Xanthobacter dioxanivorans: one gene and its partner. Each later gene encodes a partner of the first gene's protein in a complex. Links are inferred from orthologs where the notes say so. Each region holds a gene or a part of one and is shown in the gene's direction. Other genes may lie near its edges.

The links. Proteins that work in one complex are often made in the same cells at the same time.
Region 2: the proteins of trxA (region 1) and trxB are in contact, whole or in part, in a crystal structure (PDB 1F6M), measured with the Escherichia coli proteins. The link is inferred for Xanthobacter dioxanivorans from one-to-one orthologs.

What each region holds. Positions count from the first base shown.
Region 1 is NZ_CP063362.1:2,796,866-2,801,591, forward strand. What follows is about bases 1-2,954. They hold trxA (thioredoxin), read left to right. Parts: upstream 1-1,294; coding sequence 1,295-1,615; downstream 1,616-2,954. Other genes in these bases: addA (double-strand break repair helicase AddA), read left to right, coding at 1-1,209; EZH22_RS13180 (NAD(P)/FAD-dependent oxidoreductase), read right to left, coding at 1,693-2,793; EZH22_RS13185 (ABC transporter ATP-binding protein), read right to left, coding at 2,804-2,954. In the rest of the region: more of EZH22_RS13185, read right to left, coding at 2,955-4,009; EZH22_RS13190 (ABC transporter permease), read right to left, coding at 4,057-4,726. UniProt on the Escherichia coli protein: Participates in various redox reactions through the reversible oxidation of its active center dithiol to a disulfide and catalyzes dithiol-disulfide exchange reactions.
Region 2 is NZ_CP063362.1:3,201,090-3,205,282, forward strand. Bases 992-3,808 are described here. They hold trxB (thioredoxin-disulfide reductase), read left to right. Parts: upstream 992-1,824; coding sequence 1,825-2,793; downstream 2,794-3,808. Other genes in these bases: EZH22_RS14950 (Lrp/AsnC family transcriptional regulator), read right to left, coding at 1,068-1,553. Also shown: carB (carbamoyl-phosphate synthase large subunit), read left to right, coding at 1-214; transcription elongation factor GreA, read left to right, coding at 467-940; EZH22_RS32400 (peptidoglycan-binding domain-containing protein), read left to right, coding at 4,148-4,193.

The sequences.
Region 1 (4,726 bases):
CTGCGCTGCGGCGGGGCGGAGACCAAGCGCGACATGGAGAGCGGGCGCGACGAGGTGCGGGTGATGACCGTGCACGGCGCCAAGGGGCTGGAGGCGCCGCTCGTCATCCTCGCCGACACGGTGGACATGCCCCGCACCCGCACCTCCGGCGGCCTCATCTGCGTGCCGGGGCCGGATGGCGAGGTGCCGGTTCTGGCGCCCCGCAAGGCGGAGGACCCGGCACGGCTTGCCGCGGCCCGCGCCGCCGCCGCCGCGCGCGAGCTGGAGGAGCACCGGCGCCTGCTCTACGTGGCGCTCACGCGGGCCGAGGATGCGGTGATCGTCTGCGGCGCCGAGACCCGCGAAGCGGGCAAGGACAAGCCCCACGCCCGCCCGGAGGGCTGCTGGTACGACCTGGTGCGCGCCGCGCTCGAGGACGATGCGCAGGAATGCCCCGCCCTCGGTTTCGAGGGCACGGTGCTGCGCTGGAGCAAGGGGCCGGGTCTTGCCGTCGCCGGCCCGGCCGCGCCGCTGCCCGCCGCGGCCGGCGGGCCCGTGGCCGCCTTTCCCCATCCTGCGCCCGCCGAGGCCGCCTTGCGCGTCCTGCGCCCGTCCAGGGCCGAGGCGCCGGGACCCGCGCCACTGCGCACGCCGTCGGTCGTGGCGGGGGGGCTTCCCGGGCTCTCTCCCCTGGTGCGCGGTGACCTGGTGCATCGCCTGCTGGCCGGCCTGCCGGACGTTCCCGCGGCCGAGCGTGAGGCCGCCGGGCTGCGCCTGCTGCGCCACGCCGCCGACGGCGTCGCCGATGGGCTGCACCGGGAGGTGCTGGAGGAAGCGTTGGGGGTGCTGGGCCATGCGCCGCTCGCGGACCTGTTCGGCGCCGGCAGCCGGGCGGAGGTGCCGGTGGTCGGCCGCCTGCCCGCATTGGATGGTAATCCGTTCCATATTTCCGGACGGGTGGACCGCCTCGCCGTCCAGGGCGGGCGAATCCTCGTGGCCGATTTCAAGACCGACCGGACCCCGCCGGAGCAGCCGGGCGAGGTGACCGAGGCCTATGTGGCGCAGCTTGCCGTCTATGGGGCGCTGCTGTCGGCGTCGTTCGGCGGCCTGCCGTTCGAGGCGCGGCTCATTTACACAGCCGGCCCGCGTGTCTTTTCCCTTGATGCACAGCGGCTCGCCGCCGCGCTGGACGGGCTCGGCGTGTCATCCCCGAAGGTCACCTCGGCGTGACGCGCCTTGACGGGAAGGGGAGGGGCTCCCTACGTTCAGGCCCAAGATTCAGTGGTTCCCCCAAATCTCCCCTACGAGGTCTGCTATGTCGGTCGAGAAGGTATCGGATCAGAGTTTCGAGCAGGACGTGATCAATTCGAGCGCTCCGGTGATCGTGGACTTCTGGGCCGAGTGGTGCGGCCCCTGCCGCATGGTGGGCCCGATCCTCGAGGAAGTGTCCGGCGAGATGGGCGAGAAGGTGCGCATCGTGAAGCTGAACGTGGACGAGAATCCGCAGACCGCTTCCAAGTACGGCATCATGTCCATCCCCACCCTGCTGCTGTTCAAGGACGGCAAGATCGCCTCCCGCCAGGTGGGCGCCGCCCCCAAGGCGAAACTGGTGCAGTGGATCAACGGCGCCATCTGAGGCGTAGATCGTCCCGCACCGGGATCAGGACGAAGAAGCCCCGGCGGGAAGCCGGGGCTTTTTTATGGGCGTTGGAGTTAGGGGGCCATCTCGACCACGCGCCCGGCAATCGCCAGCGCGCTGGTGAGACCGGGCGATTCGATGCCGAACAGGTTCAGCAGCCCCGGCAGGCCGTGCATTGCCGGCCCCTGGATCAGGAAGTCCGCGGACGCGCCGCCGCTCACCTCGATCTTCGGCCTGATCCCGGCATAGCCGGGCTCCAGGTCCTCGTCCCGCACCTGCGGCCAGTAGCGGCGGATGGAGCCCAGCATGCCGGCCTTGCGGGTCGGGTCCACCCGATAGTCCCGCTCGCTCACCCATTCCACGTCCGGCCCGAAGCGCCCCTGTCCGCCGAGGTCCAGCGTCAGGTGGGTTCCGAGCCCGCCGGGCTCCGGCACCGGATAGATGAGATGGCGGAACGGCACCTTGCGGCCGCAGGTGAAATAATTGCCCTTGGCCATGGCCTGGGCCGGCACGCGCGCTTCGGGCATGCCTGAGATGCGGCTGGCGACGCCGGGCGCGTCGAGGCCGGCGCTGTTCACCAGCAGGCGGCAGCCGAGCATCATGGGGCTGGCGCCGCCGGTGCGCACAACCAGGCCGCCCGTCCCGGGCTCCGCCGCCTCGAAGGGCGCCTGGAGGGCGAGCATTCCGCCGGCGGCCTCCATGTCTCCCTGGATCGCGAGCATCAGCCCATGGGTATCGACGATGCCGGTGGACGGCGAGAGCAGGGCCGCGTGCACGCCGAGCGCCGGTTCGAGCCGGCGCGCCTCGCCCGCATCCAGCAGCCGCAGGTCATCCACTCCGTTCGCCGCCCCGCGCTCCGCCAGCCTCTCAAGGTAGCCCACCTCCTCCGCGCTGGCGGCGACGATCAGCTTGCCGAGCCGGGCGTGGCCGACGCCGTGGCTGGCGCAGAACGCATAAAGGGCGTCGCGGCCCTTCACGCACAATTCGGCCTTGAGGCTTCCTGGCTCGTAATAGATGCCGGCATGGATCACCTCGGAATTGCGCGAGGAGATGCCGGTTCCGATGGCCTCCGCCGCCTCCAGAACCACCACCTCCCGCCCCGACAGCGCCAGCGCGCGGGCCACCGCGAGGCCGACGACCCCGGCCCCGACGACGATGCATTCCACCTGGTCCATGGCTCGGCGCTCACTCGTCCGCCGCCACGAGGATCGCGCGTTCCGGCGGGATGTGCAGAGTGACCGGCCGGCCCTCCTCGAGCAAGTGGGAGGGGAAGGCATGGGCCCTGATCGAGCCGCCGGGCCAGCCCACGGTATAGACGATGACGTCGCCGAGGATCTCGCGCCGCTCGATCCGCGCCGGCCAGGTATTCTCCGGAAGGTGGCTCTCGCCAGGGGTCGCGGCCGGCGTGGAAATCTGCGGGTAGACGGTGCGGACGGCGATGAGCTGGCGGCCGCCGGTGGTGACCTTCGGCAGGTTCTCGCGCGGCGCGCACCGCATGTGCGCGCCGCCCACCTGCGCCAGGATATGCCCGGAGCCGTCGCGGCCCGTGACCTCGGCTTCCAGAATGTTCGCCGCGCCGACGAAATCGGCGACGAAGCGGCTGCGTGGGGTGTCGTAGATGTCGAGCGGCCGTCCGGCCTGCTCGATCCGCCCTTCGCGCATGATGATGATCTGGTCGGACATGGCCATGGCCTCTTCCTGGTCATGCGTCACGTAGATGGTGGTGAGGCCGAGGCGGTTCTGCAGGTCCTTGAGCTCGGTGCGCATGCGGGCGCGCAGCCGGGCGTCTAGGTTGGACAGCGGCTCGTCCAGCAGCACCGCCTTCGGCGAGAAGGCATAGGCGCGGGCGAGGGCGACCCGTTGCTGCTGGCCGCCGCTGAGGTCGGTCGCCGGCCGGTCGATGTAGGCGGCCATGCCCACCATGTCGAGCGCGGAGAGCACCCGGCTGTGCAGCTCCTGCCCGCGCACGCCCTGCAGGCGCAGGCCGTAGCCCACGTTCTCCTTTACGCTCATGTGCGGCCAGATGGCGTAGGACTGGAACACCATGGAGAGCCGCCGCTTCTCCGCCGGCACGTTGATGCGCCGGGCGGAGGAGAACACGGTCCGCCCGTCGACGATGATCTCGCCTTCGAGCGGCGTCTCCAGGCCGGCGATGGAGCGCAGCATGGTGGACTTGCCGCAGCCCGAGGGGCCGAGCAGGGAGAGGTGCGCGCCCGCCGGCACCGACAGCGACACCCCATGCACCGCGATCTTGCCCTCATAGGCGGCGACGAGCCCGCGCACCTCGATGAACGGCGCGGGCGCGGCCGCCGGCCTCTGCTCCCCGGCGGCAAACGCCGCATCGGCGGCATAGGCGTGCGGCGCGGCGGGTGTGTTGATCTGAGCGTCCATCATTCCTCCAGATTGTCTTGCCGCGGGCGCTTCGGCCCTTTTTTCATTCACACGCCGACACCGCCCCCGGTGGCCTTGCGCACGACCAGCAGGGTGGTGAGCAGGATCACCGTCTGGACGATGACGAGGGCGCTCACCTGCGGCAGGCCGCCGGAATCCCAGAAGCTGAGGATGGCGGGCCCGAGCACCGGGTTCGCTGCGCTGGACAGGAAGATGGAGGCGCTCACCTCGCGCACCGACACCATGAACAGCAAAGCGAAGGTGGCGGTGAGGCCGGTGGACAGCAGAGGCAGGGTGACGCCGGCGAGGATGCGCAGCCGCCCCGCTCCGAACACCCGCCCGGCCTCCTCCAGCGCCTTGTCGATCTGCACCACCACCCCGCTCATGCTGCGGTAGCCCAGCGGCAGGAAGATCACCACATAGGCCAGCAGTACCGCCCACAAGGTGCCGTAGATCTTGAACGGCAGGACCAGCACCGCCCACATGAAGCCGAAGGCGAAGATGAGGTGCGGTACCGACTGGGGCAGCATGATCACCTGCTCCAGCAGCATCCGCCCACGCCCGCGGGAGCGGTGGATGACCCAGGCCAGCAGCGCCGTCAGCAGGGTGCCGATCAGCCCCGTGCCGAGGCCGAGCAGCAGGCTGTTGCCGATGGCGAGGCGCGCCGTCGGATAGTCCCACAGCACGTACCTGAAGTTGGCCAGGGTGAACGCGTCG
Region 2 (4,193 bases), 410 kb from region 1 along the record:
GGCGCAGGCCCTGGCCGACAGCCGTTCGCTCCGGCGGGCGGCCCTCTTGCAGAAAGTGCCGTATTACACCACGCTGTCGGGAGCCATAGCTGCGGCGCAGGGGATCAAGGCCTATGTGGGCGGCGATCTGACGGTGCGCCCGCTGCAGGGCTATTTCAGTGCCGGTGGGCACGGGGCGTCCGATCTGGCGCGGGGGAAAGCCTCCGTCGCCTGACTCTGCGTCCCCGGTTGGACGCGGCGCGCGTGGAATCTCGTTCCGCCACGGGCGTTTTCGTTGTCGTCTCCCCTCGCCGGATGGCCGAGGGGGGCGGCGGAGCCTTCGCTGTGGGAGATGTCTCCCCGCGCGGGCGGTCGCCGAGGTTTTGGAGCGCCGCGCTTCAGGCCGCGGCTCTGTTTCAGGCGTCGGATGCGCCGGTTCACGGCGAATCCGGCGCGCCGACATTTCAGGAGGTCTGAAGAAGGACCCATGGAGAAGATTCCCATGACGGCGGGGGGCTACACCGCCCTCGAGCAAGAGTTGAAGCAGCGTCAGCAGGTGGAGCGTCCGCGCATCATCGCCGCCATCTCCGAGGCGCGCGCCCATGGCGACCTGTCCGAGAATGCGGAGTATCACGCCGCCAAGGAGCAGCAGTCGCTGAACGAGGGCCGCATCGCCGACCTGGAGGACAAGCTGTCGCGCGCCGAGGTGATCGACGTGTCCAAGCTTTCGGGCGACGTGGTGAAATTCGGCGCCACGGTCACCCTCGTCGACGAGGATACCGAGGAGGAGAAGGTCTGGCAGATCGTCGGCGACAGCGAGGCTGACGCGAAGGCCGGCCGCATCTCCATCTCCTCTCCCGTGGCGCGGGCGCTCATCGGCAAGAAGAAGGGCTCTTCCGTGGAGGTGGTGACCCCGAAGGGCGCGCGATCGTTCGAGATCGTCGGGGTGCGCTGGGCCTGAGCCGGATACGCCGGCTCGACGGTCCGGGCGCCGGCTTTCCCGCTTCTCGCCTCTTGTGGCGGCGTGGTCCCCCGGCTCGCCCGGGGGGAACATCGCTCCGCACGGGCTTCGCGCTGCGGAGCCGCCCTCAGGCGCCTTTCGGCACTCCCGATTCCAGCGGCACAACGGGGGCGTTCTTGGCCTGCTTCAGGGTGAGCGCCGTCTTCACGTTGCGCACGTTCGGCGCGGCGGTGATCTCCAGCACGAAGGCCTGGAAGGTCCGCAGGTCCGGCGCCACGCACAGCATCAGGAAGTCCACGTCGCCGGAGAGCATCCAGGCGCTGCGCACGAGAGGCCATTGGGCGATGCGTTGCTGGAAGGCGTCGAGGTCCGTTTCGGCCTGGCTGATGAGGTGCACCATGGCAAAGGCCATCAGGTCGTAGCCGAGCCGCTTTTCCTCGAGCAGCGCCCGATAGCCCAGGATGATGCCGTCCTCTTCCAGCGCCCGCACCCGGCGCAGGCAGGGCGGGGCGGAGATGCCGACGCGGCGTGACAGCTCCACGTTGGTCATGCGCCCATCCCGCTGCAGCTCGTCGAGGATCTTCCAATCGACAGCGTCGAGGCGAACGGTCAAGGCGAGGCTCCTGTGGGGCAACGGACAGCGGCACCTTAGTGCGCGTTTGCCGCAACGCAACGAAATAATCTTTCGCGGGGTGCGTCCGCGAAGCGTTCCGCCGCCGTGCGCGGCCCTGCGGCGGAACGCTTCGATCGGCAGCGGAGCCGGTGCCTTGTGGCGGTGCAGGAGAGCCCCTACATTCGCGCATGGCTCCCGCGCTGGCGCGGGACAGGCTCCGGGCGCGCCGCATGGCGTCGGCGCAGGGCCCGACGCAGCGTTTTCCGAGGACATTATGACTGCCCAGAACGTGAAGGTCGTCATCATCGGGTCTGGCCCCGCCGGCTATACTGCGGCCATCTATGCGGCCCGCGCGATGCTGGAGCCGGTGCTCTTCGAGGGCATCCAGCCCGGCGGCCAGCTCACCATCACCACCGATGTGGAGAATTATCCCGGCTTCGCCGACCCGATCCAGGGTCCGTGGCTGATGGAGCAGATGCGCGCCCAGGCCGAGCACATGGGCACGAAGATCATCGCCGACCACGTGGCGAGCCTTGATCTCTCCCATCGGCCGTTCCGGATGGTGACCGAATCCGGCGCGACCTACGTGGCCGACGTGGTGATCCTCGCCACCGGTGCCCAGGCGCGCTGGCTGGGGATGGAGAGCGAGGCGGCCTATCGCGGCTTCGGCGTTTCCGCCTGCGCCACCTGCGACGGCTTCTTCTATCGCGGCAAGGAGGTGGTCGTGGTGGGCGGCGGCAACACGGCGGTAGAGGAAGCGCTGTTCCTCACCAACTTCGCCTCCAAGGTGACGGTGGTGCACCGCCGTGACGGCTTCCGCGCCGAAAAGATCCTGCAGGAGCGCCTGTTCGCCAATCCCAAGGTCAACGTGGTCTGGAATGCGGAGCTCGCCGAGGTGGTCGGCCTGAACGACGACGCCATCACCAAGGTCACCGCCGCCAGGCTGCGCGACGTGCGGACCGGTGCCCTCACCGAGCTCGGCGCTGACGGCATATTCATCGCCATCGGCCATGCGCCTGCCACAGAGCTGGTGAAAGACCAGTTGAGGCTCAAGGAAAGCGGCTACGTCTGGACCGCTCCCGATTCCACGGCCACGTCGGTTCCGGGCGTGTTCGCGGCGGGCGACGTGGCCGACGACATCTATCGCCAGGCGGTCACGGCGGCGGGCCGTGGATGCATGGCCGCACTGGAGGCGGAACGCTTCCTGGCGCACCAAAGCGTGGCGAAGGCGGCCGAATAGCCCGCCTCCCGCCGCGCCCCGTCCCGGAGGCAGGTGCTTCCGCGATGGAGGCATCTGTGTGAAGGCGCGGCGCCGGACTCTTCGTTCTAACCGATTGAACCATGTGGCAGTCCCGGCGGAGAATGGCCGGTGACGGGTGAGGGGCTGGGGCTGATGGATTGGGACAAGCTGAAGGTCTTCCACGTCGCCGCCGAAGCCGGTTCGTTCACCCATGCGGGCGAGACGCTGGGCTTGTCGCAATCGGCGGTGAGCCGGCAGGTCTCCGCGCTCGAGGCCGAGCTGAAGGTACCCCTGTTCCACCGCCACGCCCGCGGCCTCATCCTCACCGAGCAGGGGGAGCTGCTCTACCGCACCGCCCATGAGGTGTTCCTGAAGCTCGAATCGGCGCGCGCGCAGCTCACCGACAGCCGGGAGAAGCCCAATGGCGACCTGCGCGTGACCACCACCATGGGGCTCGGCACCCACTGGCTGACGGCGCGGGTGGGCGAGTTCGTGGACCTGTTCCCCGACATCCGCATCCAGCTCATCCTCACCGACGAGGAACTGGATCTCGCCATGCGCGAGGCGGACGTGGCCATCCGCATGCGCCAGCCGGTCCAGCCGGACCTGGTGCAGCGCAAGCTGTTCACCGTTCACTTCCACGCCTACGCCTCGGCCGATTATCTGAAGCGCCACGGCCACCCGCGCTCGCTGGACGAGCTCGACAAGCATCGCATCCTGCTGCTGGGCGGGCCGATTCCCTCCTACTTCCAGGGGCTCAACTGGCTGGAGCATGCCGGCCGCGACGGCTCGACCCCGCGCATTCCCGCCTTCGAGGTGAACAACGTGCTCGGCCTCAAGCGCGCCGTGGAGCGCGGGTGGGCATCGGCACGCTGCCCGACTACCTCTCCGACGATTCCACTTCCCTGGTGCAGCTTTTCACCGACCGCGAGACGCCGAAGCTGGAGGCCTATTTCACCTACGCGCAGGAAATGCGCTCGGTGGCGCGCATCCAGGTCTTCCGCGACTTTCTCATCTCCAAGGCGCAGCGCTGGAATTACTGATTTATGACCGTCGATGGTAAACTGGTGCCTGTCACGCCGTCGAGCCAAGCGCTGGGCACATGCCTGATATGCGATCAGTCTCCATTGCAAAATGCCTAACGGACGGGCACTTTACCCAAGCGCTGATTGCATCCTGTGCGGTGCGTCAGCTGTTCCCCTCTGGAAGGTTCGCCGCTCTGCGGCGATACTTGCCGGGCTCCTAACCGGGCCCGGCATTTTTCTTTTTGGACCCCGTTCAGTTCCGCTGCCGTTGTCATCGGCAGCGTCTATAACTGTGCTGTTGGCCCAACCCTCCTGCAACGGGGACTAAAATGGCTCTACTGAAACGCGGGCTCGCCGGCGAGCCGGTGAAAATCC